Regions from separate parts of the Paenibacillus sp. BIHB 4019 genome, predicted to be linked through region 2. Evidence: riboswitches for the same ligand, from Rfam matches in the RefSeq annotation. Region 2 holds a riboswitch; the other holds the start of a gene.

Region 1 (15,033 bases), 2.3 Mb from region 2:
GCGTGCTGCTCAAAAAAGGGGCAAACACGAGCGATATCCGCTATGAGCTGAAAATCGACGGCTCGCTTAAAGCGCCTGTTGCGATCGGCGCGCCAATCGGCAAGCTTCTCGTCTATCAGGGAGACAAGCTGCTGAAGGAATTCCCCGTTGATGCGCCGCAGACGATTGAACGGGCTGGCTGGTGGAAAATGCTGAAGCGTTCGTTTGGCGGATTGTTCGCTTAATCCGGGTTAAACCGGATTGAACAGCGTTTATCTGGATTCATTCCGTGCGTTTTGCCAGAAAATAGCGAGCCAAAGCTGAATATTTTGTCACCTCTTAGGGCTCTGCTTCTAGTTTTGTCGCCGTGCAGGAAACGCATGCCCCGCTGGAGAAATGCTAGTTCTATCCAAATGCACAGCTTAAAGGAGATGAACAGCAATTATGAATTTGCAAGCTGAACTGGAGCATTATCGCAATGTGCTTATTGTACGTCTGCGCGGAGAGCTGGATCATCATACAGCCGACGTCGTCAAGGTCAAGATGGAGGATGCGATTTTACGAGGAAGCAGCGACCACATCATTCTCAGCTTGAAGGATTTGCAATTCATGGACAGCTCGGGGCTAGGCGTCATTCTGGGCAGGTATAAGCAGGTGAAGGCAAGAGGCGGGAAAATGGTTGTCTGCGCCGTTAGTCCAAGCGTTCACCGGCTTTTTGAAATGTCGGGCTTGTTTAAAATTTTGGAGATTCATGATAATGAACGGATGGCGATTTCAAGTCTGGAGGTGGTATCGTGAACGGACGTAATGAAATGACATTAACCTTCAGCGCCCGCTCAGAGAACGAGGCTTTTGCCCGCGTAGCGGTGTCAGCCTTCGTCTCCCAGCTCGATCCGACGCTTGGGGAGCTGAATGATTTAAAGACAGCAATCTCGGAAGCGGTAACCAATGCGATTATACACGGCTATGATAGCGACGCAGCCGGTAAAGTGACGATAGAGGGTTATATTGAAGGAGAAACGATCTCCTTGACGGTTATTGACCACGGACGCGGTATTGAAGATTTGGACTTGGCTCGCCAGCCGCTTTACACTTCCAAGCCGGAGCTTGAGCGCTCTGGCATGGGTTTTACGATCATGGAAAATTTTATGGACCGATTCGAGGTTGTCAGCGAGCTTGGCGGCGGTACCCGCGTCAGCATGCTGAAACGAATTGAATCGAAAAAAGCGCTATACAACTAGCGCATAGGGGTTGAACCTCATGGATTCCGGGTTGAAACAAACGGCTCAGCCGTATTTGGATGATGCGGAAGTAAAGCGGCTTATTGCGTTAAGCCAGTCTGGCGACACGTTGGCAAGGGACACGCTTGTAGGATGCAATATTCGTTTAGTATGGTCAGTAGTTCAGCGGTTCATCAACCGGGGCTATGAGCCTGACGATCTGTTTCAGATCGGCTGTATTGGCCTGCTCAAGTCGGTTGACAAATTCGACCTTTCCTATGATGTTAAATTTTCCACCTATGCCGTGCCGATGATTATCGGTGAAATCCAGCGGTTTTTGCGAGATGACGGTACGCTTAAAGTTAGCCGCTCGCTCAAGGAAACGGCGAATAAGGTGCGCAAAATGAAAGATGAGCTTTCCAAGGTGCTGGGACGGCTGCCGACTATTAGCGAAGTAGCGGAACGGCTCGGCATTACGCCGGAGGATGTCGTATTTGCGCAGGAAGCGAATAAGCCGCCAACCTCGATTCATGAGACGGTATTTGAAAATGACGGCGATCCCATTACGCTGATGGATCAAATTGCCGATGATTCGCAGGAGCGCTGGTTCGACAAGCTTGCGCTTACCGAAGCTATCGAAGGCCTTAGCGAGCGGGAACGGCTTATCGTGTATTTGCGTTATTACCGGGACAAGACGCAATCAGAAGTCGCGAGTCGTCTAGGCATATCACAAGTACAGGTGTCGCGTCTGGAGAAAAAAATATTGCAGTCCATCAAAGATCAAATCGCCTTGTAGGCGGTTTGATCTTTTTTTTCTTGTTTTTACCTGCTGCAGCGTGACTATCTGATTCCTGTTTTTCTCATACTAAAAGGGAAACGAACCCAAAGTACAGATAAAGGACTGATGACGGATGGATACGATGCAGCGGCAGCCTCTCTATTTGCGTTTGCGAAAGCGGATTGGGATACGTCCTGAGAAGGAAGTGACGCTCGGGCAGGCGGCGAGGCTGCTTGGCGAGTCCGAAGAGCAGGAACGCCGATTGGGCCAGCTCGTTCTATATCGTCACAGCAAGCCAGACGGCAACCGCGTCGTCATCGATTTGCTGCAAATCGTCAGCCGGCTGCGCGAGCTTGAGCCAGGCTTGTCTATTGAAGCCTACGGCGATCCGCAGGTGCTGGTCATGATTGCGGACAAGCCGCCCAAGCCGCGAATTCCGCTGCTTATTTTTTCGTGGCTGCTGTTGTTTTTCGGCGCGGGTCTGGCAATTATGAACTTCCATACCGACGTCAGCATGAAGGAGGTCCATATTCGGATCGTCGAGCTGATTACCGGAGAGCATAACGAGCATCCGCTGTGGTTTCAAATTCCATATTCCTTCGGCATCGGGCTGGGCATGGTGCTGTTTTTCAACCATCTGTTCCGAAAAAGGTTCAATGAAGAGCCGAACCCACTTGAGGTAGAGCTGTTCACCTACCAGGAAAATGTGAACGCCTACGTCATCGCCGACGAGATGCGCAAAAAAAATGATCGCCAAACCGCTCGGAGTGAGGACGATGCTTGATTGGCCGATTCATGCATTTATTGTCATGCTGGGCTTATCGGGAGGGCTTGCAGTAGGCAGCGGACTGGTGGCGCTGCTAACGGTGCTGGATCTTATTCCGCGGCTTGCACAAATCGCTTATGCCTACAGCCTCTCCATTTGGTTTGAGACGGCCGTTATAAGCGGGGCGGTCTATTGGACATTCGCAGATTTTTTCGATTGGAAGCTTTCGCTTGCAGGCATTACATCACAAATGGCTGCCGGGCTGCTGAACGGCATTTTCGTCGGCTTGCTTGCGGCGGCGCTTACGGAGGTGCTGAACGTCTTCCCCATCCTCGCCAAACGCATCCATTTGTCGGACTATTTAGTTGGCCTTGTGATGGCGATGGTGCTTGGCAAAACATTGGGATCGCTGCTGGACTGGCTTTGGTATCAATGGTAGGAAAATGGCTGGGAACTAGGATGGCTATGCTGGAGAACTGAGTGAGGTGAAGGAAGAAGATGGACAAGGATCAGGAGCAGCATAATGACCAGGGGCAAGATTACAAGCACGCTAGTATTCCTGACATGATGAAGCTGGGAAATGAGCGGAGCACCGATACAGATGTGGACATCCATTCATCCGGGAAAAGAAAACGAGGCTGGCGGCAGGTGAAGGAGTACATTCACGCCAAGCAGCTTGTTGGAGGGGAGCATCAGGAGCGGCGCGAGGAGAGTAGATACGACCAGCAGCAAAATAAGGAGGAAGGGCAGCATGGCGACGGCCAGCCGCTGCATGCCCGTTCTAAAACGCAGGGACGAGGGAAGTCGCATGGCAAAGGGCAGAGCAGCAAGCAAGGGCAGGATGGCCGCGAGGAACGAATACCTTCTGATTTGGATGATGTGCTGGAGCGGCTGAAAAATGAGCTTGGCTACGGCACCAGCTTCGATGTTGTCGTTCGGGAAATGACCTTCGGCGAGCGGCGGGTCGCCTTCGTGTTTATGAACGGTTTGGCGAAGGATACGCTGCAAACAGAGGTGCTTAAGCGGCTGACCTATTTGCAGCCGGATGATTTGTCCTCCGATGCGCTGCACGCCTTTCTCGATATGTATGTGCCAGCATCCCAGGTTAAGTCTGAGCAGGATTGGAACAAGCTGCTGACCGGCATTCTCTCGGGGGGAACGGCGCTGTTCATCGACAAGGAAGCGACGGCGCTGCTCATCGACGCCAAAAACTTCCCTGCCCGCTCGCCAGACGAGCCGAGCCTGGAGCGGGTTGTCAGAGGCAGCCGCGACGGTTTCGTCGAAACGTTGATGATGAATATATCGCTTGTCAGACGGAGGCTGCGTGATCCGCAGCTCAGATATGAGCTGGTGCAGATCGGCGAGCGGACGCAGACGGATGTATGTATCGCCTATATTGATGATTTGGTAGATAAGGAATTGCTTAAATCCATTAAGGAAAAAATTTCGATGGTCAAGGTTGACGGCATTCCGCTTGCCGACAAGCAGCTGGAGGAGGCAACCGTTAAACGGGGCTGGAGCCCGTTCCCGCTTGTTCGTTACTCTGAGCGTCCAGACGTAGTTGCTTCTCATTTGCTAGAAGGAGCCGTTGTCGTCTTCGTGGATACGTCGCCGAGCGTCATGATTTTGCCGACAACGTATTTCGATCTTATGCAGCATGCCGAGGAAAATCGCCAGACGCCGTTTATCGGTACCTATTTGCGCTGGGTACGGTTTATCGGCATATTCGCCTCGCTGTTCCTGCTGCCGCTCTGGCTGCTGTTCGTTATCCATCCTGAGCTTAAGCCGCAGGCGCTGGAATTTCTCGGGCCTTCGAAAACCGGCAAGCTGCCGCTGCTCGTGCAGTTTTTGCTGGCGGAGGTCGGCGTTGATCTGCTGCGCCTTGCCTCCGTGCATACGCCGACTTCGCTGGCAACGGCAATGTCGCTCGTATCGGCTATCCTCATTGGCGATATTGCGGTCCAGACAGGCATTTTCGTCAATGAGGTTATTTTGTACATGTCGGTTGCGGCTATTGGCATGTTTGCGACGCCAAGCTATGAGCTGGGCTTGGCGAACCGCATTGTCAGACTTGTGCTCATTACGCTGGTAGCTTCCTTGCAGGTGCCGGGCTTCATCGTTGGAACGACGGTCATCTTGCTGTTTTTGTGCATGGAGCGTTCATTCAACCGCCCTTACATGTGGCCGTTCATCCCGTTCGACTTCAGGGCGATGATGAATATTATTTTCCGGACGCCCGTGCTGCAAAATCGCAAGCGGCCCAATCTGCTGCGGCCGCAGCAGCTCGATAAAATGCCTGAAACGGAGTGAAATCGGAAAAAATGCAAATGACATGTTAAATTATCCATTACGCTTGCGGATAGATTGCGATATACTGTTGCTATTGGTGCAAATCGAATCTATTCACGTATGGAGGAATAATAACAATGTACTTGCATGGAACGAGCAAAGTTAATGCCCAGGGGCATTTGGAAATCGGCGGCTGCGATGTAACGGAGCTGGCGAAAGAATATGGTACGCCGCTATATATTGTCGATGAGGCGCTTGTGCGTAAGCGTGCGAATGAATATGTGACTGCTTTTCAAAAATCCGGCCTGCAATTCCAAGTGGCCTATGCAAGCAAAGCATTCAGCACAATGGCTATGTGTGCGCTTGCCGAGCAGGAAAACCTGTCGCTTGACGTCGTTTCCGACGGTGAGCTTCATACGGCGCTGAAAGCGGGCTTCCCGGCAGCGCGCATCCACTTTCACGGCAACAATAAATCGCCGGATGAAATCAACATGGCGCTTGATGCAGGCATCGGCTGCTTCGTAGTAGACAATTCTATTGAGCTTAAAGTGCTTAATGCGCTGGCGAAGGACAAAGGCTTGACAGTTAAAATTTTGCTGCGGATTACGCCGGGTGTTGAGGCGCATACGCATGACTATATTTCCACAGGCCAACAGGATTCCAAGTTCGGCTTCGACTTGACGAATGGCGCGGCTAAGCAGGCGATTAAAGAAGCGATGGAGCTGTCCAATCTGGATGTGCTTGGCGTTCATTCCCACATCGGCTCGCAAATTTTTGAAGTAGACGGCTTCAAGATGGCTGTTGAGAAAATGTCGGCGTTTGCGATTGAAATTCGCCAAGACCTTGGCTTGACGTTCCAAGTTATCAACCTTGGCGGCGGCTTCGGCATCCGTTATGTTGACGGAGATTCCCCGCTTCCAGTTGCTCAATACGTGGCAGCGATTACGGATACGCTTATTTCCAGCTTTACAGCAGCGGATTTCCCGCTACCTGAAATTTGGGTTGAGCCAGGCCGCAGCATGGTTGGCGACGCAGGCACAACGCTTTATACCGTTGGAACGAGCAAAGAAATTCCAGGCGTGCGCAAATATATCGCTGTAGACGGCGGCATGATGGATAACCCGCGTCCGGCGCTTTATCAATCCGTTTATGAAGCGGTGCTTGCAAATCGTGCGAACGAAGCGAATGAAGAGACTGTGACCGTAGCGGGCAAAGCTTGCGAAAGCGGCGACAAGCTCATTATTGATCTGGAATTGCCGAAAGCAAACAGCGGCGATCTGCTTGCAGTATTTTGCACAGGCGCTTATAATTATTCGATGGCGAGCAACTACAACCGTTTCCGCCGTCCAGCTGTCGTATTTGTCAAAGATGGCGCGTCTGATCTCGTCGTTCAGCGTGAATCTTTGGACAATATTGTCGGCAATGACTTGCTTCCGGCAAGACTTCGCAAAACAGCCCTTGCGAAATAAGGGTTAAATTTGGTAACGTAGTCTTATTCGGATATAGAAAGGTAGATGTTTAATAGATGGCAAAACAAGCGAAAATTACAATGGCAAACGGAGCAGAGGTTATTATTGACCTTTTTGATCAAGATGCGCCTAACACAGTTGCAAACTTCGAGAAGCTTGCAAACGATGGTTTTTATAATGGTTTGACTTTCCACCGTGTAATCCCGGGCTTCGTTGCTCAAGGCGGCTGCCCTACAGGCAACGGCACTGGCGGACCTGGCTACACCATCAACTGTGAGATCAACCCGAACAAGCATGAGCGCGGTACGCTTGCAATGGCGCATGCTGGACGCAACACAGGCGGAAGCCAATTCTACATCGGCTATGCTCCACAGCCGCATTTGGATGGCGGACACACTGTATTTGGCAAAGTCGCTAAAGGCATGGAGCATGTTGACACGTTCCGCCAAGGCGAAAAAATGGAAAAAGTTGAAATCGTAACGGTTTAATCGTTGCGGAAAGGCCGCTTGTTTTTTCGATTCGTCGGAAAACAAGCGGTTTTTTTATAAAAAAGGGACAGCCTGGCTGTTAAGCTGAGAATCAGTATCGAAATTTCTTGCTTTTTCAATTTTGCGGTGGTAACATTTCATCAGAGTTACATTTTAAAAGTAAGTAACGAGTATTTAATAAAAATAATACAGTGGCTTTCCTTCGGGGTCGGGTGAAATTCCCAACCGGCGGTGATCAGGAGGCTGTCTAAGCGCTTTGAACGTTGAAGCGACAGATATGCTGCCTGTCAGTCCGTGACCCGTGTACATTCCATTCAGAGCGTGTGAACGCATGAGCGGTTTATATACGGCTGACCTGGTGCAATTCCGGGACCGACAGTACAGTCTGGATGGGAGAAGGAGACACTTTCAAGGCGTGATTTCATGCTTATTTGCTTGCACTTTTTTTTGCTGGGCAATTAGGTCTGTTAAAATCGATTATTTGTGTACTTGAAAGCGGGTCTCTAAGATATACTCTCATCTCCGTTGGCTATGTTGCTAATGGAGGTTTTTTGCGTTCATGGATATTTTGAATGACAGTTATTATATGAGCTTGGCACTGGATATGGCAGAGAAAGCGGCTGGGCAGACGGATATTAATCCCGTCGTCGGCTGCGTCGTAGTAAAGGATGGCCGGATTATCGGCCTCGGCACGCATCTCAAGCGGGGAACCGGGCATGCCGAGGTGCATGCGCTGCAAATGGCGGGAGAGGAAGCGGAAGGCGCCACCGCTTATGTGACGCTGGAGCCTTGCAGCCATTTTGGCAAGACGCCTCCTTGCTGCGAAAGGCTCATTGATGCCAAGGTCGCACGGGTAGTCGTGGCTACAACCGATCCGAATCCGCAGGTAGCTGGGCGTGGCCTTGAACGGCTGAAGGAATGCGGCATTGAGGTTGAAGTGGGCCTACTAGGAGAACGCTCCAACCAAATGAATGAGAAATTCAACAAATACATTACGACGAAGCTGCCGTTTGTCACCCTTAAGACAGCGAGCACGCTCGACGGCAAAATCGCTTCCCGCACCGGAGACAGCAGATGGGTAACGGGCAGTGCGGCAAGGGAGCAGGTGCACACGCTGCGCCATCAGCATATGGGCATCATGGTCGGTATCGGCACCGTGCTTGCCGATGATCCCCAGCTGACGACGAGAGCGGACGTACCGGCGCTGCATCCGGTGCGTATAGTCATCGACAGCAGCCTCAAGCTGCCGCTCACCGCGCGTGTAGTGACGGATCGGACAGCAAGGACGATCGTCATTGCAACTGAGCAGGCGGATGAAGCCAAGGCGCAGGAGCTGCTGGCAGCCGGCGTTGAGCTCATTCGGGCAGGCACTGGCAAGCAGGTAGATTTGCCGCAAGCAATGAGAAAGCTTGGCGAGCTGGAAATCGGTTCGATTTTGCTGGAAGGCGGCGGCAAGCTTAATGGCGCGATGCTGACAGCCGGACTCATCGACAAAATCATGCTTTATATGGCGCCTAAAATTATCGGCGGGGCAGCCGCTCCCGGCACCTTTGATTTTGAAGGTTTTGAGAAAATGGCACAGGCGATTGAGCTGGAGCGTATGCAGGTGGAACAAGCGGGGGCTGATATTTGCATTAGCGGCTACCCTGCCTACCGCGATGTTTAGAGAGGAGGGCTGGCCGTGTTTACAGGTCTGATTGAAGAAGTCGGCAAGCTGAAGCGGGTGGTCAAGCAGGGCGAGGCGATGGTAGTAACGATTGGTGCTTCCCGCGTCCTAGAAGGCGTAGCACTTGGTGACAGCATTGCGGTAAACGGCGTATGTCTGACAGTCATCTCCTTTACGGGCAGCACCTTTGATGCCGATGTGATGCCAGAAACGTACCGGCGCTCCAATCTTCACCAGCTGAAGCCCGGCGAGCAGGTCAATCTGGAGCGGGCGATGCTGGCAGGAGGGCGCTTCGGCGGTCATATGGTTCAGGGGCATATTGACGGTACAGGAACCATTGCCAAAAGGGAAACCGATGCCAATGCTGTCATATTCAGCATAAAGCTCCATGATGCGGCAACGCTTAAATATGTCATTCCTAAAGGTTCGATCGCCATTGATGGCATCAGCTTGACGGTTGTCGGGACGAATGATTCAGGCTTCTCAGTATCGGTCATCCCGCATACGCTGGGAGAAACGGCATTACTGGATAAGCGCATAGGCGATTCGGTTAATATCGAATGCGATATGATTGGCAAATATGTGGAGCATTTGCTGCATTTCAAGCCAGCACGCGAGGCTGGAGCGGCGTCCGGCAGCAAAGCCGGCAAGGCTGGCGGAGCAAAGCTGAGTGCTGCTTTTCTTAGTGAAAATGGATTTATGTAATAACGGATAAATGCTAGTTGAAGTGGTGAATGATCAGGGAGGGAAGCTTTATGGGACAGCAGGATCAGCCTTTAGAGAAATCTTTGTTCAATACGATTGAGGAAGCGCTTGAGGATTTGCTGCTTGGCAAGCCCGTTATCGTTGTAGATGATGAGGATCGGGAAAATGAGGGCGACCTCATTGCGCTGGCCTCCATGGCGACGCCTGAAGTCATCAATTTTATGATTACAAAGGCGCGGGGGCTTGTGTGCGTTCCGATTACCGCAGAGCGGGCGGAGCAATTGGAGCTGCCGCCGATGGTAGCGCGTAACACGGATTTTCATGGAACGGCGTTTACCGTTTCCGTTGACCATATTTCCACAACGACCGGCATCTCCGCGCATGAGCGCTCCGAGACGGTCAAGTCGCTTATTGACCCGAATACGAAGGCGGCTGATTTCCGCAAGCCGGGCCACATTTTTCCGCTAATTGCGAAAGATGGCGGCGTGCTAAGACGGGCAGGCCACACAGAGGCGGGTATCGATCTGGCCCTGATGTGCGGCTCGGAGCCGGCAGCGGTCATCTGCGAGGTCATTAATGAAGATGGCACGATGGCAAGATTGCCGGATCTCGTGGCGTTTAAGCATGAGCATGATCTCAAGCTTATTACAATCCAAGAGCTGATTATATACCGCAATGCGAAGGAGAAGCTCGTCGAGCGTGTCGTTGAGGTTAATATGCCAACGGATTTCGGCGATTTCAAAGCCATTGGTTTTACGAATGAAGTAGATGGCAAGGAGCATGTCGCTTTTGTCAAAGGCGAGATTGATCCAGAAACTCCGCTGCTTGTGCGCGTGCACTCGGAATGCTTGACGGGCGATGTGTTCCATTCGCATCGTTGTGATTGCGGGCCGCAGCTTGCGGCAGCGCTGACGCAGATTGAGGAAGCGGGCAATGGCGTGCTGCTCTATATGCGCCAGGAAGGACGCGGAATCGGTCTGATCAACAAGCTGAAAGCTTATGTGCTTCAGGAGCAAGGGCTGGATACGGTCGATGCCAACTTGCAGCTTGGGTTTGCGCCGGACTTGCGGGACTACGGTATTGGAGCACAAATTTTGCGCGATCTCGGCATTCGCAAAATGCGCTTGCTCACCAACAACCCGCGCAAGATTAAAGGGCTGGAAGGCTATGGCCTTGAAGTTACCGAGCGTGTGCCGATTCAAATGGAAGCGAATAAGGACAATGACCGTTATTTGCGGACGAAGCAGGCGAAGCTGGGCCATCTGTTTGATTTTCAGGATCAAAACCAGGAACAACAGTAATATAAAAAAATTATAAAAACCATTTGGGAGGAATTTATTTATGCCGCATGTATATGAGGGACATTTAGTATCGGAAGGTTTGCGTTACGGAATCGTTGTTGGAAGGTTTAACGAATTTATTGCCGGCAAGCTGCTGAGCGGAGCGCTTGATGCATTTAAACGCCATGGCGCTTTGGATAATGAGGTTGAGGTTGCTTGGGTGCCAGGAGCTTTTGAAATTCCGCTTATCGCGCAAAAAATGGCAGAGAGCGGCAAATACGATGCGGTTATTACGCTTGGCGCTGTTATTCGAGGATCAACGCCGCATTTTGATTATGTGTGCAATGAGGCGGCCAAAGGGGTAGCGGCTGTTGGCTTGAAAACGGGCGTACCGACGATTTTTGGCGTATTGACGGTTGATTCCATCGAGCAAGCGATTGAACGCGCAGGAACAAAAGCTGGAAATAAAGGGTATGAAGCAGCTGCTAGTGCAATAGAGATGGCTAATTTGACAAAATTGCTGCATAATTAAGCTTAAGGCTTGCAGCTCGCGAGATGGGCCTCTGAGAAGAGGCCTTTCTATTTTTAAAGCGTAACGAGTGGATGCCGCTAGTGTGTGCTGGCAGCAGCTGTTTACGCTTACGGGTGGCGCAGCGATTTTATCGAAATATAAGAAATTATAAGTTTCACGCTTATAATAGGCTTATATTCCATTGCGAAACGGTAGCTTTGCCGCCAGAGGACGGCTTAGGTCGTTTACGCTTGGTAGATTAGTCGGGAGGAAATGGCAGTGTCAGTGCTTTACAAGCTGGAATCTTTCGAAGGGCCTCTGGATTTGCTGCTGCATTTGATTGATAAAGCAGAAATTGATATTCATGAGGTATCGATCAATGAGATTACAGATCAGTATATGGACTATTTGAATGCAATGACGGAGATGGAGCTTGAGGTAACCAGCGAGTTTTTGGTGATGGCAGCTACGCTGCTGGCCATCAAGAGCAGGCAGCTGCTGCCGAAGCCGCCCGTGTTTGAGGAAGAATATGAGGACTGGCCGGATGATGGCCTTGATCCTCGTGATGAGCTCATTCAGAAGCTCGTGGAATACCGCAAATTCAAGCAAATTGCCGAGCAGCTGCGCGAGAAGGAAACGCAGCGGAGCCTCGTTTTTTCGCGTGAGCCCGAGGACATGACCCCTTTTTTGCAGGAGCAGGACATTAACCCGCTTGAGGGCCTGCATGTGTCTGATCTGGTAGCGGCTTTTCAGCGTGCGCTCAAAAAGGCAGCGAGGCGCCAATTTGTGGCGACCGTGCAGCGGGACGAAATTTCCGTAAAGGATCGGATTCGCGACATAGTTGAGGTGCTGCGGCAGTATGAAACGGTGCAGTTTTCAAAGCTGATTCGTGAAAATATGGATAAGCATGAAATCGTCGTAACCTTTTTGGCGATTTTGGAGTTGATGAAGATGAAGCATATTCGTTGTTTTCAGCATCAGCTGTTTGATGATATTGTCATTCATTGGAGAGGGGATGCAGAAGGCAGTGGATTATCAGAAGTTGAAGTCGATTATTGAGGGCCTGCTGTTCATGGCGGGAGATGAAGGACTGACGAAGCGGCAAATTGCGGATATTATGCAGTTTGATGCCGAGCTTGCTGCCGATTTGGTGTATGAGCTGCACCGGGATTTGGCGCGTGAGGAGCGGGGCGTTCAGGTAACGGAGGTTGCTGGTGCTTATCGGTTGACAACGCATCCTGATCACGCAGCTTATTTTGAGCGGATGGCCTATACGCCAACACGTTCGCAGCTGTCTCAAGCAGCGCTGGAGACGTTATCGATCGTTGCTTACCGCCAGCCGATTACCCGAATTGATATTGAGGAAATTCGCGGTGTCAAAACCGATAGAGCGATTCAGTCGCTCGTTTCTAAAGATTTAATTGAAGAGGTGGGCCGTGCGGAAGCAATAGGACGTCCTATTTTGTACGGCACGACCAAAGCGTTTCTCGATTATTTTGGCTTGTCGAGCATTAAAGCTTTGCCAGAGCCGAAGCACATCGATGTAGAAGACGCCCTTGAAGAACAGACGCAAATGCTGTTTGAACGCATCGGCGAGCGGCAAATGACGATTGACGAGATTCCGCCGAATTAATCAGGCTTGCAGAGAATGAGATTTGACCGCCGGGTCATACTATATTCAATCCATAATAGGAAAACGGAGGAAGCAAAATGCCCGGAAACCTTTACGGCTTGATGACGGCGGCAGGTCTCTTTTTTTTGTTCTTATTGCTGCTGGCCCTTGCTTCGCCGGTGCGTGTATATGGAAAGCTAACTAGGAAAGGCGAGCTTGACCATATCGATGTGCGAATCGTAGGACTGTACGGGCTGCTGCACTATAAGGTGAAGATCCCGCAGATGAAATTGCAGGGGGCGACGATTCGGCTGCATGAGCAAATTAGTACCAACCGTGCGGGCGTCCAGCATTCCAAAGAGCATCAGGGGAAAATTGACGCCGAAAATGTACAGCGGTTTATAGAAAAACTGAAGCACGCGCTGGAAGTAACCGATAATTTGCGAGGCTGGGTCAAGCAACTGCTAAAAAAGGTGCAATTGACCGAATGGAAATGGTCGACAACGGTTGGGGTTGGAGACGCGATGTGGACGGCCATGACGACAGGGGCAGTATGGTCGATTAAAACGACGATGCTGGGCGTCATCTCACAATTCGTGCTGCTTAAAGCCGATCCGGTGCTCCAGGTGCAGCCAGTGTACCAAGGAACTTATTTTCAAACGGAATGGCATTGTACGGCTAAGCTCAGCATGTTCCATGCGGTGAGATCGTGGCTGGCTTTGCTGCTGAGACTCAAAAAAGGCTCGCACGGCATTCACGTGTGGCACCATATATTGTTTAAATAATGGATGAGCGATTTAAAATATTTCATGGGCAAGCAAAACCATCTCCTTCAAAAGGGGCATGGTTTTGCTTTTTTTTAATTACATACAATGCACGGCCGCGGGAAACATTATTAGCGTAGCCTGCGTTAAATTGATTTGGACAATTAGGAGGAGATGTTGTGCAAGAGCATCCAATACAAGGCCTTATGCAGACAGCAATGGAAAATATTAAAGAAATGGTCGACGTCAATACGATTGTTGGCGACCCTGTGCAAACGCCAGATGGCAGCATTATTATGCCGATCAGCAAGGTCGGATTTGGATTTGTTGCAGGCGGCAGCGATATGCGGTTCAGCGGCGACAGCTCGGATTCGTCCAGCAGCTCCGATGACAGTCACAAAGCTACTGTAGCAACTCCTTTTGGCGGGGGAAGCGGCGGCGGCGTATCCATCACGCCAATTGCCTTCCTCGTTGTCGGCACCCAAGGCGTCAAAATCGTGCCGCTCGACAACAACACGCATCTGCTGGAGCGGATTATTGATTCGACACCGTATGTATTTGACAAGGTGCAATCGATGATACGAAGCTCGTCCAGCGGCGCAAGCCAATTAACTGGCACCAATATGAATTCAGGCTATATGAGCACAACCGACTCAACCATTATTTAAGGCCAGAGCTGCCCGCAAGGGCAGTTTTTCGTTTAAAGTATAAAATTTAAAAGTTAAGCCTATATAGATATTGTAATATTGCTTCGCTCATTAGGTACTGGAGCGTTAGCTAGGGCGTAAGCCGGCTGCACTTTACAGTCTTATTTTTCCGAGACAAGCATATAGTGTACAAGGCGTTTAAAAGTCTGTGGGAAAGTCCTTCCTTGTTTATCAGACTTACACACAGGAAAGGGGCCGCGAAGAATGATTAGCATTGTGAAAATAGCTCGGATATTGCTTTTGTTAGGTTTGGCGTTCTGCTTGACAGGGACAAGCCTGCCAGCGCCAGGCTACGCGGCTGAACCAGAACCGCTGAGCACACATGCATCAGCGTCGGCGCTGATTGATGTCACCTCGGGCAGATTGCTCTACAGCGAGGACGGAGACAAGCCGATGCTTATAGCCAGCTTAACCAAAATTATGACCGCAATCGTAGCGATAGAGCATGGCAACCTGTCAGGCACCGTCAAGACGGGCAAGCGTGCGGTAGGCAAGGAAGGGTCCTCGATTTATTTGCAGCTTAATGAAGAAATGAAATTGCAGGACATGCTCTATGGCCTCATGCTGCGCTCGGGAAATGATGCAGCAACCGCAATTGCCGAGCATGTCGGCGGTTCAGAGGAGGGCTTCGTCGTGCTGATGAATGAAAAAGCTGCTTTTCTGGGAATGAATAACTCCCAATTTAAAAACCCGCATGGCCTTGATGAGGAAGGACATTATTCCTCCGCTAACGATCTTGCCAAGCTGGCAGCTTATGCGCTGCGCAATCCCGTGTTTGCCAAAATTGTCAGCACACCGG
Region 2 (15,033 bases):
AATTAGTGCTTAGTATGATAAAATTAATCTATACTTCATTAGTTTGTGAAAAAAAGCGCAACATCAAAACTACAGCTATAGATAAGGAGGTCTTGCGTAATGGCAACGTTGGACCAGATATTGGATAAGGCCCTGCGGGGTGAACGAATCAGCTTGGAAGAATGTATTATTATGTTCGAATCCGACGAGATTGAGAAAATGGGTAAAGTGGCAAACGAAATTATGCTGCGCAAGCATCCCGAGCCTGTAACGACTTTCGTTGTAGGAAGAAACGTCAACTACACGAATGTGTGCGACGTTTATTGCAGGTTCTGCGCCTTTTATCGTGCCCCAGGCTCCAAAGAGGGCTATGTGCTTGATAACGAGACGATTATGAACAAAATTCAAGAAACGATTGACGTTAACGGAACCGAAATTTTGATGCAGGGCGGAACGAACCCGGATCTGCCTTTTACTTATTACACGGATTTGCTGAAGGAAATCAAGCAGCGCTTCCCGGACATTACGATGCACTCCTTCTCGCCTGCCGAAATACAGAAGATGAAGGAAGTATCAGAGGGCTTGTCGCTGGATGAGGTTGTTCGCCAGCTGCATGAGGCGGGACTGGATTCGCTGCCAGGCGGCGGCGCGGAAATCCTCGATGACCGCACACGCCGTAAAATCAGCCGCAAGAAGGGCTCTTATACGGACTGGATCGACGTGATGAAGTCGGCCCATCGTCATGGCATGAATACGACGGCTACAATGGTTTATGGCTTTGGAGAAACGATGGAGGAGCGCGCCTTGCATTTGCTGCGCATTCGTGACGTTCAAGATGAATGCAAAGCGAATGGCTACGACTCTGAAGGGTTTACAGCCTTTATTTCCTGGCCGTTCCAGCCAGACAATACGAGAATGCCGATGGAGAAAGCGAAGCCGGAGGAATATTTGAAAATTGTCGCGGTAAGCCGCATTTTCCTCGACAATATTGACAACCTGCAATCATCGTGGGTAACGATGGGCCCTGACATGGGTAAACTTTCGCTGGCCTATGGCTGCAACGACTTCGGCAGCACAATGATTGAAGAAAATGTAGTGTCCGCTGCGGGTACGACGCATAAGGTCAACATTGAGCTGATTTTGAAGCTTATTCGCGAAGCGGGCAAAGTTCCGGCGCAGCGCAATACGCGCTATGAAATTTTAAGGATGTACAATGAAAGCGATAAGGCTGAGCAGGATTTTGTAATGCAAAATTAGGTTTTAGTGCACAGCTAATTCGGAGCTATTTTCAATAATTAAAGTTAATAACGCTTGTCTACTATTTTATCCGTTAAAGGATAGATAGTAGACAAGCGTTTTTTGTGACGCTATAGCAGCATTTGGCAGAAGCATCATTAAGGAAGTCAGCATTCAGCATGACTTTCTGCTTGCAAAGTTAAAGCAAAGGGACGAGGAACGGATGAAGGTTGGTTAGAAATTGGGTCGAATAATAGATGAAAACCAAGAAAAGAGGTCGGAAAAATAAAAATTTAATCGGAAATGCAAATTTTCCAACCAAATAGACTATTCAAACTGTAATCTTTTGTGTTACAATACGATTTAATCGAATATGAATCTTCAGGGCAGGGTGCAATTCCCTACCGGCGGTAAGGATGCGTTCGGAGCATCCAGAGCCCGCGACTCCTAGCTGCTTGCAGCCGGGACTGATCTGGTGAGAATCCAGAGCCGACGGTATAGTCCGGACGGGAGAAGATCAGAACCAGCTTGTTAAATGATAATCATTTAACAGGTTTGTTGATGATGCCCTTGTCAGATTGCTGACAGGGGCATTGTTTCTTTTTCATAGTGAAAAGAAGGTTCAATTCAAAACTTTCTCAGGAGGTTTTTGAATTGCAGAACACATTAGAGCTGGCTAGCGAGAAAGCGGGCTGGCGAACATCACGCATTGCGGGCATTAACGGGATATGGTATGTGGCGCTTGGCGCGACACTTTGGGGCCTTGACCCGCTGTTTCGAATTTTATTGCTCAAAAGCTTTACCTCGGCACAAATTGTATTTATTGAGCATATTTTGCTCGCTTTTTACGCAGTTCCCGTATTGTTTAAATTCCGCCGTACATTAGTCGGCAAGCTGTCCATTGGCGTCATCGGGGCGCTGCTGTTCATTTCCTGGGGCGGCTCAGCTGTAGCGACGGTGCTGTTCACCGCAGCCTTCTCGCATGGCAGCGCGAATGCGGTGCTCCTGCTTCAGAAGCTCCAGCCGTTATTTGCGATTTTGCTCGCCAGAGTTTTGCTGAAGGAAAAGCTGCCGCGGAAGTTTTTCGTCTTTTTGCTGGCGGCGCTCGCAGGCACCTATTTGCTGACCTTCGGGTTCGGCTCGCCGCTAGTCGGCCTGCATGACCTTGCTTTGCTCAGCTGCCTGTTCTCGATTATTGCGGCGGCCTTGTGGGGCGGCTCGACCGTCATGGGCAAATATTTGCTGCAAAAGAAATTGTCCTTTTCCATTGTGACGTCTCTCAGGTTTCTGCTTGCGCTGCCGCTGCTCAGCGTCATTTTGCTGGCAAGCGGCGACGCATGGAGCCTCAATGCCGAGGGCAGCCAATTGTCGCTCATTGCCGTCAATTTATTGTTTCAAGCTTTTTTCCCTGGCTTAATCAGCATGCTGCTGTATTACAAAGGGCTTTCCTCGACTAAAGCTGTATACGCGACGCTTGCTGAGCTTTCCTTCCCTGCCGTCGGCGTATTGATTAACTGGCTCGTATTTGGCCAGACGCTGACGTTAGGGCAGCTTAGCGGCTTCCTGCTCATTTGGCTGACCTTATGGCTTATGAGCCGCAGCAGCAATGAACAGGCTGTTCAGCAGCCACAAGCTGCCGCTTAAATGCAGCACATTTATAACCCCCTTCATTCCCAATGTCTTCATCGTATATCGTTGCTTCGTGCACCATATACTGTTCAGAGGGGAATGAAAGGGGTTGGCTTTTTTATGGAACTATTCACCGTTACGCTGCCTTCCAAGCTTCAATCTACGGCGGCTGGATTAGCGGCCTTAATGGCGCAATATACGAATGAGGATCTACATATTGAATCAGCATCGCAGGAGCGTTTGGTGCAGTTCGAGCTGCAGCCTGCGGGCACCATTATGTGCCAGTCGGCAACGCCTTATTTTCAACTGAATAAGCATGGAGAAATGCTGTACCACAGCGCAGCCAAAGCGCTTGCTGAATTTGTTGTAACCAATTTGGAATCGGAAATGCTTATCAGCATTATTAAGAAAAAATATCAGGGCGGTCATTCCACAGACATCTCCGTTATCGAAAAATATTGCAGCCAGCTGATGCAGGATACCGATCTGGATGGGTTGAATGCCAAGTTTCTGGATGCGGACAGAAAGCGCCGCAAGCTTAAGGTGGCCGAGGAAATCGAACTGTATTTAAGTGAAAATACACAGCTCGACCTTGGCGGTATCGCCACCTTCAGGCTTCATGGATATCGACACGAGCTAGGCGATATTGTGGAATATGCCTTGGATGAATATGTGCTGGATAAGCAATATCAGGAGTTTATTTCGCTGCTCAAATATTTTGTGGGGCTGCAGCAATCGAAGGTCGCCATGGTCCATTTGGTTCATAAAGGCAACCATGAATTTATTTTGTATAATGACAAATTCCAATTGTTTGAGCCGAAGCCGCATTCCGATCGCTTGGTAGCCGAAATGCTGGAAACGGAAATGAACATTGAGGATATGGTCATCAGCTCGCTAATTGCTGCATCACCGAAGCAAATTGTCGTTCATACGCAGCATGTCGATATGCAGGTTATCCGGACGATTGAAACGATTTTTGACAACCGGGTGTCGGTGTGCAGTGATTGTGTGTTGTGCTCCCACGCAATGGGGGGATGGAATGATGGTGTTACCCAGCCTTAAAATAAATCAGCAATATGAATCCGCATGATGAACTAGCCAAATAAACTAGCTGCAGGCTCGCCGATCAACGGCGAGTTTTTTTCACTTCCAATACATAAAAAATACAAAAAAGTGTATTACACTATGACATAGAACTGTACTTAAAATCGGGAAGAAGGTAGCCGCATGACGACCATACTCGTAGTAGATGACGATCCGCATATCCGCCAGCTGCTCCGTTTGTATTTGGAGGATGAAGGCATGGATATTATAGAGCAAGGCAACGGAGCGGATGCATGGGATTATTTTTGCAATCAGCCGGTGGATCTCATTATTCTGGACATCATGATGCCGAAGATGGATGGCTGGGAGCTTTGCCGCCGGGTGCGGGAAGCGGGGGACAAGCCGATTATGATGATTACCGCCAAAGGGGAGGCGCCAGAGCGAATAAAAGGGTTCCGGCTGGGCACCGACGATTATATGGTGAAGCCGTTTGACCCGATGGAGCTGGTCATGCGGGTGAAGGCGCTGCTGAAACGGTACCGGATTTCAATTTCGCAAATCGTCAGGCTCGGCCAAGTGACGCTCGATAAAACAAGCTATCAAATCCGCTATAAGGATACGGGCTCAAGTGAGTCCATACCGCTCAAGGAATTTGAGCTGCTGTTTTTGCTGGCAAGCTATCCGGGCAAGCTGTTCAAGCGCGATGCATTAATTGAGCAAATATGGGGCTACGATTACGAAGGCGACGAACGGGCGGTGGATACGCATGTTAAACGTCTGAGGGAGCGTTTTGCCGCGTACGATCAGGATTTTAAAATCGTGACGATCTGGGGGCTGGGCTACCGACTGGAGGTATACCGTGATTAAATCGCTGTATGTCCGCTTAATTCTTATGTTTGTTGCATCGGTCATGGCGAGCGTTTTTTTAAGCTTTTTCATGACCCATTTTCTATTTAGCCACAAGCTTCGCTCCTACGTACAGGACAATTTAGTCGTCAGCGGCAAAACGATAATCGAATCCTACAAGAACTCTTACCCTAACCATTTGGATACATTAATGGGGGGCATTACCGCTCTGCCGATTTTCACCATTATCGTTTATGACGAACAAGGCAGACCGCTGCACGAAACCGACAAAGTTGCCAAACATAAGCTGATCGTTGATGAAGAAAATCTCCGCAGCGTGCTGAACGGCGGCGTCTTCCGGGGGGGAATGGGCAAAGAATATGATCGGCTCGTCGTAGGGCTCCCTTTTCAAATTGAAGGACATGCTTATGCCTTGTTTATAAAGCCCGAAACGAATGACGTTGCCACGCTCGCTGTAGGCTATTTCCGCATGCAGCTTTTTCTCGTTGTATTCATTGGAACGCTACTCGTCATCGTCACCTCCCGTTATATAGTACGGCCTTTGAAGCATTTAACCTTGGCTACGCGCAATATGGCAAAAGGCGATTTCAGCATCAGGCTCGCTACGAAAAGCAGGGATGAGATCGGCGAGCTGACAGCAAGCTTTAATCAGATGGCGCAGGAGCTCGATTCGCTGGAGCGGGTGAGAAGGCAGTTCGTCTCGGACGTCTCCCATGAAATTCAATCGCCGCTTACTTCGATTAAAGGCTTCACAATGGCACTTAAGCAGAAAAAAATGGATGAGGAAAGCCGTCTTCGCCTGCTCACTATTATTGAGGAGGAAAGCGACCGCCTATCCCGGCTGACGCAGGATTTGCTCAAGCTGTCTGCGCTTGAGCATGACCAAATTCAGCCCAATATGAGCCAATATCGTTTGGATGAGCAGCTTAAAGATGTCATGATTGCCAGCGAGCCGCTATGGTCCAACAAAAACATCCAGCTCAATCTGGACCTGGAGCCGGTCGTGATTTCGGCAGATGAGGATAAACTGAGCCAGCTTTGGACGAATCTGCTGAGCAATGCGATTAAATTCACAGAACCTGGGGGCATGATTTCGATTAACCTGATTGCAAGCCAACATAGCGTGACGGTTTCGGTTGCCGACAGCGGAGTTGGCATTCCGGAGGAGGAGCTTCATCATATTTTCAAACCCTTTTATAAAATAGATCAAGCCCGCGTGCGCGCAGTTGGCGGAAATGGCATCGGCCTTTCGATCGTCAAGCGGATTATTGAGCTCCATGGAGGAGAAATCAGGGTAGAGAGTGCGGTGGGCAAAGGGACGACGATGAACGTCATGCTGCCGCTTGTCCTTCCAAATAAATACAATAAGGTCTGACAGGGCCTTGTACATAATTAGTACAAAATTACTGGTTATGATAAGGGAGGTTATACAACGAGAGGAGAGATATACATTGAATCGATTGACCAAATTTAGCTTGAAAAATAGTGTTGCTGTCATTTTATTATGCGTTTTGGTGCTGGGGTATGGCTTGTATGCCTCCACGCAAATTAAGCAGCAGACGTTTCCGGATTTGGATTTCCCGGCCGTGTTCGTACAGGCGATTCAGCCTGGCGCCTCTACGGAGGAGATCGAGTCGGAGGTTACGAATCCGATTGAAGACCATTTGAAGCGTGTGCAGGGCTATGAGTCGTTAACGAGCACCTCTGCTGAAAATGCAGCCAGCATTTTTATCCAGTTCCCATTTGGTACGGACATGGATAAAAAATACAGCGAAGTTGAGGCTGAGCTTAGCAAGCTGAAGCTGGCCGATAATGCGAGTGTAACGGTGCAGCGTTTGTCGGCAAATAGCCAGCCTATTTATCAAGCGGCTGTATTTGCTGCCGAAGGAGATTCGGCGAAGCTGGCTGATGAACTGCAAAACAGCGTCGTTCCTGAGCTGCAAAAGCTAGCTGGAGTCGGAACCGTAACGCTGAAGGGCGGTACGACGAATGAGCTTAATATTGTTGTAGATAAAAATAAAGCGGCGCAGCATGGCATTACGCTCAGCTCCATCCGCACGGCGCTTCAGGGGCTGGACTACGCTCTGCCACTGGGCTCTGTGTCGCAGGAGGAGACGGTCATACCGATCCGGTTGACCGGCAGCCTCGATACCATGAAGCAGCTTGAAGAGCTGAAGCTGACAGCAACGGCTGGCGGCGGAGCCGCAGGTTCTGCAGCAGGCAGCGCGAGTGGAATGGGTGCAGGAGGAGTGCAGGGCAGTGCGGCTAATCAAGCTGCTCCTGGCAGTGCCGCAGGTTCTGCATCAGGAAACGCCGTCGGCCCAGGAGCGCCAACTGGTTCGGCAGCTTCAGGCGGTGCGGGTGCCGCAGCAGCTGCTGTCACGCTTGGTGATATTGCCGACATTAAGACGGTATCTGAGCAAAATGAAATTACCCGCTTTAATGGCGAGCCGAGCTTTGTTATTTCGATTCAGAAGACGCAGGATTCCAACACGGCGGATGTATCTGACAGTGTGAGCGAGCTGCTCGGCACTTATCAAGCCAAAGGCGAGCTGGACTATCATGTCATCGTTGACCAAGGTCAGGATATTAAGGAATCCGTATCCGGCCTCGTTCGTGAAGGCTTGTATGGCACATTGTTTTGCGTGCTCATCATTTTCTTGTTTTTGCGCAATGTAAGGGCGACGATTATTTCGATTTTGTCGCTGCCGATTTCTATTTTTGCCACGATTGCGATTATGGATCAAATGGGCTATACGCTTAACATTATGACGCTGGGCGGCATCGCCGTGTCCGTGGGACGGATCGTCGATGACAGCATCGTCGTTATTGAAAATATATATAGATGGCGGCAGGAAAAAGGCGAGAAAATGAGCGGCAAGGAGCTGGCCTACCAAGCGACCCGCGAAGTGATCGGGGCTGTGGCTTCATCCACGGCGGCGACGATCGTCGTCTTTGCCCCTCTTGCATTTGTCAGCGGGATCATTGGACAGTTTTTCCGTCCGTTTTCGATTGCTGTCGTCCTTTCCATATCGATTTCGCTGTTGGTATCGGTGATGCTGATACCTGTGCTGGGCAGCCGCTTTTTCAGAAGCGTGAAGCCGCATACGAAGGAAAGCAGACTATCAAATGGTTTTGAAAAAATGATCCGCAGCGCGCTGAAGCGCAAAGCGCTCGTCTTAGGGTCAGCTATCGTGCTTTTAGCAGGCTCGCTTGGTTTAATTCCTTTAATCGGCGTTGCTTTTCTGCCGACTAGCGCGGCTCCGAGCTTAGCGATTGATGTTGCCCTGCCTGCGCAAAGCAGCCTGAAGCAGACGGACGATGTCAGCGGCAAGGTGGAAGCCTATTTAAGCAAGCTGGAAAACGTAGAGAGCTATGAGGTTTCCGTTGGCGGTACTGGCGCTAACCCGCTTGCGCCTAGCGGCGGGAATAATAAAGCGACGATCACGGTTCAATTTGCCGAAGGAAGCGATATGGCGGAAATGACTACGAAGCTGCAGACCGAGCTGCTGGCAGTGGTCACTGCGAAGCAGGAAGGCACGACGCTCAATATTAAAGCGGGCGAACAGCAGGGGCCGCCTTCGGGCAACAATATTGATGTCAGCATTTATGCGGATAGTGCGGACAAGCTGGCGCAAACCGCCCTTAAAATTGAGAAGCTAATGAAGGAAAGCAGCGATCTAAAGGATATTACGAACAATATGGATGAGGTAACGCCAAAATGGGTCGTTTCCCTTAACCAAAGCGGAATCGATGCTAACATTAGCCCTTATCTGATTATGCAATTGACCGGCGAGCAGCTGCGGCCAGTCGATGCCGGCACTTACAAAATCGACAATAAGGAGCAAGCAATAACTTTATCGTATGAACAGCAAATTGCTACCAAGCAAGAGCTGGAAAATATACAGATTCCTACTGCAGCGGGCATGAAGAAGCTGAAGGACATCGCGGATATAACGGAGCAGAGTGCTTGGATCAAGGTCAGCCATGATGATGGAAAAATGTACGCTCTTGTTAGCGGAACGGTGAAGGATGCCAGTGCCGTATCGGCCGTTACAAAGCTGGTGCAGGCGGATATTGATAGTCTGACGCTGCCTTCCGGCGTGGAGCTTAAGGTCGGCGGCGGGCTGCAAATGATCAATGACGGCTTCTCAAGCCTTGGTATCGCCATGGCGGCAGCGGTTGGCCTCGTATTTATTATTATGAGCATGACGTTCGGAGGTTTGCGGACGCCGCTTATTATTATAGCCTCGCTGGTGTTTATTCCGATTGGCTCATTGAGCGCCTTGCTTCTGACAGGGCAGTCACTGTCTATGAGCGGCATGATTGGCATGCTGATGCTGGTCGGCATCGTCGTCACCAATGCGGTCGTACTGTTTGATCGGGTGGAGAAAAATCGCAATGCGGGCATCCCGATTACAGAAGCGATCGTAGAGGCGTCAAGAACAAGGCTTAGACCGATTTTAATGACGGCATTTGCAACGATGCTTGCGCTTGTACCGCTTGCATTATCCGGCTCCTCAACGAGCCTCATTTCGGGAGGCCTTGCGATCGCGGTTATTGGCGGCTTATTCAGCTCGACGCTGCTCACGCTGATCGTTATGCCGGTCATATATGAAATGGTGTGGAAAAAACACAAGGTTAATGAAGCGGATGCGTTCAATGACTTTGCATGAGGAAGAGGGAGTGAGAGCAATGAATGGACGTAAAGGAAGAAGATTCATGGTGTTTGGCGTAATTGCTGTACTGATGCTTGGGGCTGCTTTTGCTGAGGTGCCCACGCGGCAGGGCAGCGAGGTAGCGCTAATGCCGCTCTTCCTCATTTTGCTTACGATCAGCGTGTACCGGATCGTTCGCGTACGACGCCGCAGCATATATAGAGGAAAAGGCTTGTCATAAGCCTGGCATATGAAAGGGGCTTATGGCAATGTATGTCTTAACTCTTGACCTGCTTGCTATTGAGGACTATAATTATGCTGATATATGCTGAAAAAGCAATGATAAAGACATGTATTTACACGTTCAACTGGTCCAGAGAGAGGAAACAAGGCTGCAATTTCCTTCCAGATAAATGTAAATATACCCCTTTGTAGCTGTATAGCCGAACAGGCTTCCATTTGTGAAGCGCCATTAAGCTGTGCCGGAAATCTCCGTTACCAGATAAATTAAGGATTGGCTGCTGCCGGGATGTAATACGCTGATCAGCGTTAGGCGAGCAATCGAATTAGGGTGGAACCACGAGCTTACAAGCACTCGTCCCTTCGCGGGATGCGTGCTTTTTTTGCGTTCAGAACGCAGCAGCTTGGAAGCTTAGCGAATGGAAAGGATGATAACGATGGCGATTAAAGTAACTTTGCCGGATGGCGCAATAAGGGAATATGATGCAGGAACAACAATTGAAGAGGTGGCTGGCTCGATCAGCAGCGGACTGCGCAAAAATGCAATCGCAGGTAAAATTGACGGGAAAACCGTGGATGTTTATACACCTATTAATGAAGATGCAAAGGTTGAAATCGTAACTTTGGATTCAGCTGACGGGCTGGAGGTTTACCGTCACAGCACAGCGCATTTGATGGCTCAAGCGATCAAGCGCCTGTATGCCGATGTAGAGCTTAAGCTAGGTATTGGCCCTGTTATTGAGGATGGCTTCTACTATGATATCGATATGGAACAGTCGATAACTCCGGAAGATTTGGTTAAAATCGAGAAGGAAATGGATAAAATTGTTCAGCAAAATCTCGATATCCGCCGCCGCGTCGTCAGCCGTGATGAAGCGATTGCCGTATTTACCGATATTGGCGACACGCTCAAGCTGGAGCTGATCCGCGACCTTCCTGTGGAAGCGGAAATTACTATTTATGATCAAGGCGAATTTTTCGACCTCTGCCGTGGGCCGCACCTTCCGTCTACAGGACGGATTAAAGCATTCAAGCTGCTCAGCGTAGCAGGCGCTTACTGGCGCGGTGATTCCAAAAATAAAATGCTTCAGCGTATTTACGGAACAGCGTTTCCGAAAAAAGCACAGCTCGATGAACATCTCCACTTCCTTGAGGAAGCGAAAAAACGCGATCACCGCAAGCTGGGACGCGAGCTGAAAATGTTCACGTTCTCGCGCGAGGTTGGCCAAGGCTTGCCGCTATGGCTGCCGAATGGCGCGAAAGTTCGCCGTACATTGGAGCGCTACATCGTGGATATGGAAGAACGTCTTGGCTATGAGCATGTTTATACGCCTGTTCTGGCTAACGTAGAGCTGTACAAAACATCCGGCCACTGGGAGCATTACAGCGAGGATATGTTTCCGAAGATGGTGCTGGATAATGAGGAGCTTGTGCTTCGCCCGATGAATTGCCCGCACCATATGATGGTTTTCAAAAGCGATATGAGAAGCTACCGCGACTTGCCGGTACGTATTGCCGAAATGGGAACGATGCACCGCTATGAAATGTCCGGAGCCTTGACGGGCTTGCACCGTGTTCGCGCGATGACGCTGAATGACGCGCATATTTTCTGCCGTCCGGACCAAATCAAGGAAGAGTTCGCGCGTGTGGTCAACCTCATTCGCAAAGTATATGAAGATTTTGGCATTAAGGAATACCGTTTCCGTCTATCGTACCGTGATCCGCAGGATACCGAGAAATATTTCCAAAATGATGAAATGTGGGAAATGTCGCAGCGCATGCTTCGCGAAGTTGTCGAGGAGCTTGACCTGCCATTTTTCGAGGCAGAAGGCGAAGCGGCTTTCTACGGTCCGAAGCTGGACGTTCAGATCAAAACCGCCCTGGGCAAAGAAGAGACGCTGTCCACAGCACAGCTGGACTTTCTGCTTCCAGAGCGCTTCGAGCTGGAATACATCGGCGAAGACGGCAAAAAGCACCGTCCAGTCGTTATTCACCGCGGCATCATCAGCACAATGGAGCGCATGACGGCATTCCTGCTGGAGAATTTTGCTGGCGCACTGCCGCTATGGCTGTCGCCGATTCAAGCGAAGGTTATTCCAGTTTCCACTGTATATGAGCAGTATGCGCGTGAAGTGGCTGAGAAGCTGCAGGAAGCGGGCATTCGTGTAGAAAGCGATCTTCGCAACGAGAAGCTTGGCTATAAAATTCGCGAGGCGCAAATTGAGAAAGTTCCTTATATGCTCGTAGTTGGCGAGAATGAAATGCAAGCAGGCTCGGTCTCAATCCGCAAGCGCGGCGAAGGCGATATTGGGGCAAAATCGATTGCCGAGACAGCGGAAATGTTAGAGCAAGAGATCAAAACAAAAGCGTTATAAGAGCAGCTAACAGCGGCTCGTCTGCATAAAGCTTGTACCACTTGGGTAATCTTCTTCAGAGGAGGAAGTGCCCAAATGGTTACAAGCTTTTTTCAATATAAAAAAATGCTGCTCGCAATTGCGGCGCTCGTATTGCTTGCGATCTGTTTCAAGCCTTTCCCGGGCAAGACGATTAATCAAGCAGCCCCGCTGCAGCATATGCCCGTAGTTGTCGCACCTGATTCGGTTAAGCTGACAGCGGCATTGGCTCAAGAAGATCGTACGGAAACCGTCAAGCAGCAGCTAGCGCCGCAAAAACCGGCGTATGATAAAGTGAAGGTCGTTGCAACGGGATATACAGCCGGAGTTGAATCAACGGGAAAGCGGCCCGGCCATCCGAGCTATGGCATTACGTATTCAGGCGTGAAGGTTCGCCGGGATATGGTTTCCACGATTGCAGCTGATCCGAAACTATTTCCGATTGGATCTCTGCTTTATATTCCCGGATATGGGTATGGCGTCGTCGCTGATACGGGATCGGCTATTAAAGGCAGCCGAATCGATTTGTATTTCGAGACGACGGCGGATGTATTCAAGCAGTGGGGCAAACGCACAGTGGAGGTTGAAGTCATTCGCAAAGGCAGCGGGAAGCTGTCTCAGGCTTGGCTAAATAAGATCAACAAGGCTGCGGAGGCAGGCAAAGGCTTGCCTGAGGCATATCTGGAATCGTAACAACAGCATGCATATTAGAACCTTAACCCGCCATACTAACATGGACGGGGAGGTGAAAAACCAACATGGCCAAGAACAAAAACAATAAAGCAGCTCAATCGAACCAAAAGCTGAATTCCGAGTTTGCAGAAGAATTTGGACAAAACAATGAAACGAGCAATACAGCCGCTAAATCGATACAAAAAAAGCAGAAGTAACAAGCTGTCCTAATAAAAAAGTGAGAAAAGGAGCCGCTATGGCTCCTTTTTTCTAACGTGGCGGCTAGACATAGAAATAAGGAGATAAAAAACAGTTTTCAAACGAACCTGTTTTATTGTATGATTACGGTGTAACAAATAATCACATGATAAGACAGGTGAACTCTCATGACTGATCCTATAACATTCACAAACTATTCGGCTTCCGAGCATCGCAGAGCAGCTGAGGTGCTTCCGTTCATTGACGCTTATATCGGCAAGAAGGAACAGGAAATTATCGAAATCGAGCAAATGGTTGAGCGTTACGAGAAGCGCCGTCTTAAGGAAGAGCGGGCTTATCAATCGATGTCTGCTTTCAGGCGCATGTTGTCAGGGAAGAAGCCGGATCATCATTTGGCCGTGGAGCATATCCATTTCGTACGCAAGCCGATGGAGAAAGTTCGTGCGTTAAAGCTTGAAATTGAAAATGTACGCAAAATACAGAACAGCTCAGCTCCAACGGATATGGTTACGGTTCCCTTTGAGCTGGCGAATGATTTGCTATAAGACATAGTAGTGAAGCTTCATTCCTTTCAAATAAAACAAAACCTCCAAATTCCCGGATGCTTGGCATCGCTGGAATTTGGAGGTTTTTTGTTAAACTTATATAGCTATGAATTGCCGCTCTTCAGGTGGTCTACATCAAGAAAATCCGTATCGTAGCTGTAAGCGGGAACGCCGTGAATGCCAACATCCAGACCGATTAGCTCTTCGTCTTTGGAGACGCGAACCGGCATGATTTTGCGAATGAGCCATAATACGACCCACGTCAATGCAAAGCCCCATGCAGATACGGTGATGAGGCCAAGTGCTTGTACACCAAGGAGATGCAAGCCGCCGCCATAAAATAAGCCGTAATAGCCTTGTCCGACCTCGCTAGCGAGCTCTGGCTTGGCAAATAACCCGAGTGCCAGCGTGCCAATGCTGCCGCTAATGCCGTGTACGGCGAAGGCGCCGACGGGATCATCGATTTTTTTGCTCTCCATGTATTCGGTAGCGAGAACCATCATAATGCCGCAAAGCGCGCCGATGAAGATGGCAGCGCCGTCAGAGACGAAAGCACAGCCAGCGGTAATGCCGACAAGGCCAGCTAGCGACCCGTTAATAACCATCGGAGGATCGGCTTTTTTATAGCGAAACATCGTAAACAATATGCAGGTGGCACCGCCTGCAGCGGCGGAAAGCATCGTCGTTACGGCGATGTGCCCGATCGAAGTATTCGTCGCGCTCAGCGTACTTCCGGCATTAAAGCCGAACCAGCCGAACCATAGGATGAAGGCGCCAACGGATGCGAGCGGCAAATTGGAGGGCGAAACGATGTTCACCTTGCCATCCGGGCTGAACTTGCCAATGCGGGGCCCGACGAAAATCGCTGCAGCCAGGGCGGCAAATCCGCCGAGGGCATGGATAACAGCTGAACCGGCAAAGTCGATCATGCCAAGCTTGCCAAGCCAGCCGCCGGTCGACCATACCCAGTGGCCCGCTAGCGGATAAATGAGTCCGGTCATGGCGATCGTCAGCAAAATGTAGGCACGGAAGTGGATGCGTTCAGCCACGGCTCCGGATACGATGGAGATGACCGCGATAACGAAGGCGCATTGGAACAGCCAATACGTTTCATGGGAAATATTAAGTACAATATGAGAAAGGTCGCCGCTTAGCAGGAAGCCGCTAGTGCCAAGCAGGCCGCCTACATCTTTGCCGTACATAATAGCGAAGCCGAAAAAATAAAAAACGAGAGCTCCGAATGCAATATCAACGAACACTTTCATAATGATGCTGACGGCATTTTTCTGGCGGACGAAACCTGCCTCCAGCAGCGCAAAGCCGCCCTCCATCAGCAAAATCATAGCCGCTGTCAAGACAACCCAGATTGTATCGAGACCTCTCGACAGTTCTGACAACTCCATTGTGTAGGCCAACCCCTTATAATCAAATATAAAATGATGTTACATTGCTAATTCGTTGATCATTATAATGATTTCGAGTTAACAATGTCAACGCTTTTATGTAATGTTTAGTGACGCATGTCAGGTTTTTCTGGTGTAATATTCCTTT

Evidence for each region. A riboswitch is a leader RNA that binds a small molecule or an ion and turns the genes downstream of it on or off. The one in region 2 is predicted to bind FMN.
Region 1: it holds a riboswitch for FMN, as region 2 does, so the genes downstream of both, ribD (bifunctional diaminohydroxyphosphoribosylaminopyrimidine deaminase/5-amino-6-(5-phosphoribosylamino)uracil reductase RibD) here and BBD42_RS00750 (DMT family transporter) in region 2, are expected to answer to the same signal.

The regions. Positions count from the first base shown of each region.
Region 1 is NZ_CP016808.1:5,062,997-5,078,029, forward strand. Features, by position in the region: gene BBD42_RS22030 (D-alanyl-D-alanine carboxypeptidase family protein) at 1-224, shown strand, start outside; gene spoIIAA (anti-sigma F factor antagonist) at 424-777, shown strand; gene spoIIAB (anti-sigma F factor) at 792-1,220, shown strand; gene sigF (RNA polymerase sporulation sigma factor SigF) at 1,240-1,995, shown strand; gene BBD42_RS22050 (stage V sporulation protein AA) at 2,111-2,761, shown strand; gene BBD42_RS22055 (stage V sporulation protein AB) at 2,754-3,182, shown strand; gene BBD42_RS22060 (spore germination protein) at 3,242-5,053, shown strand; gene lysA (diaminopimelate decarboxylase) at 5,170-6,501, shown strand; gene BBD42_RS22070 (peptidylprolyl isomerase) at 6,558-6,989, shown strand; FMN riboswitch at 7,184-7,394, shown strand; gene ribD (bifunctional diaminohydroxyphosphoribosylaminopyrimidine deaminase/5-amino-6-(5-phosphoribosylamino)uracil reductase RibD) at 7,549-8,655, shown strand; gene ribE (riboflavin synthase) at 8,671-9,360, shown strand; gene BBD42_RS22085 (bifunctional 3,4-dihydroxy-2-butanone-4-phosphate synthase/GTP cyclohydrolase II) at 9,411-10,661, shown strand; gene ribH (6,7-dimethyl-8-ribityllumazine synthase) at 10,702-11,172, shown strand; gene BBD42_RS22095 (segregation and condensation protein A) at 11,431-12,210, shown strand; gene scpB (SMC-Scp complex subunit ScpB) at 12,179-12,784, shown strand; gene BBD42_RS22105 (DUF2953 domain-containing protein) at 12,862-13,548, shown strand; gene ytfJ (GerW family sporulation protein) at 13,707-14,195, shown strand; gene BBD42_RS22115 (D-alanyl-D-alanine carboxypeptidase family protein) at 14,439-15,033, shown strand, end outside.
Region 2 is NZ_CP016808.1:162,675-177,707, reverse strand. Features, by position in the region: gene mqnC (cyclic dehypoxanthinyl futalosine synthase) at 100-1,236, shown strand; FMN riboswitch at 1,589-1,737, shown strand; gene BBD42_RS00750 (DMT family transporter) at 1,870-2,859, shown strand; gene BBD42_RS00745 (putative sporulation protein YtxC) at 2,965-3,906, shown strand; gene BBD42_RS00740 (response regulator transcription factor) at 4,072-4,755, shown strand; gene BBD42_RS00735 (sensor histidine kinase) at 4,748-6,130, shown strand; gene BBD42_RS00730 (efflux RND transporter permease subunit) at 6,207-9,431, shown strand; gene BBD42_RS31485 (hypothetical protein) at 9,451-9,654, shown strand; gene thrS (threonine--tRNA ligase) at 10,091-12,028, shown strand; gene BBD42_RS32640 (3D domain-containing protein) at 12,104-12,739, shown strand; gene BBD42_RS32525 (hypothetical protein) at 12,805-12,936, shown strand; gene BBD42_RS00715 (hypothetical protein) at 13,105-13,482, shown strand; gene BBD42_RS00710 (ammonium transporter) at 13,587-14,885, opposite strand.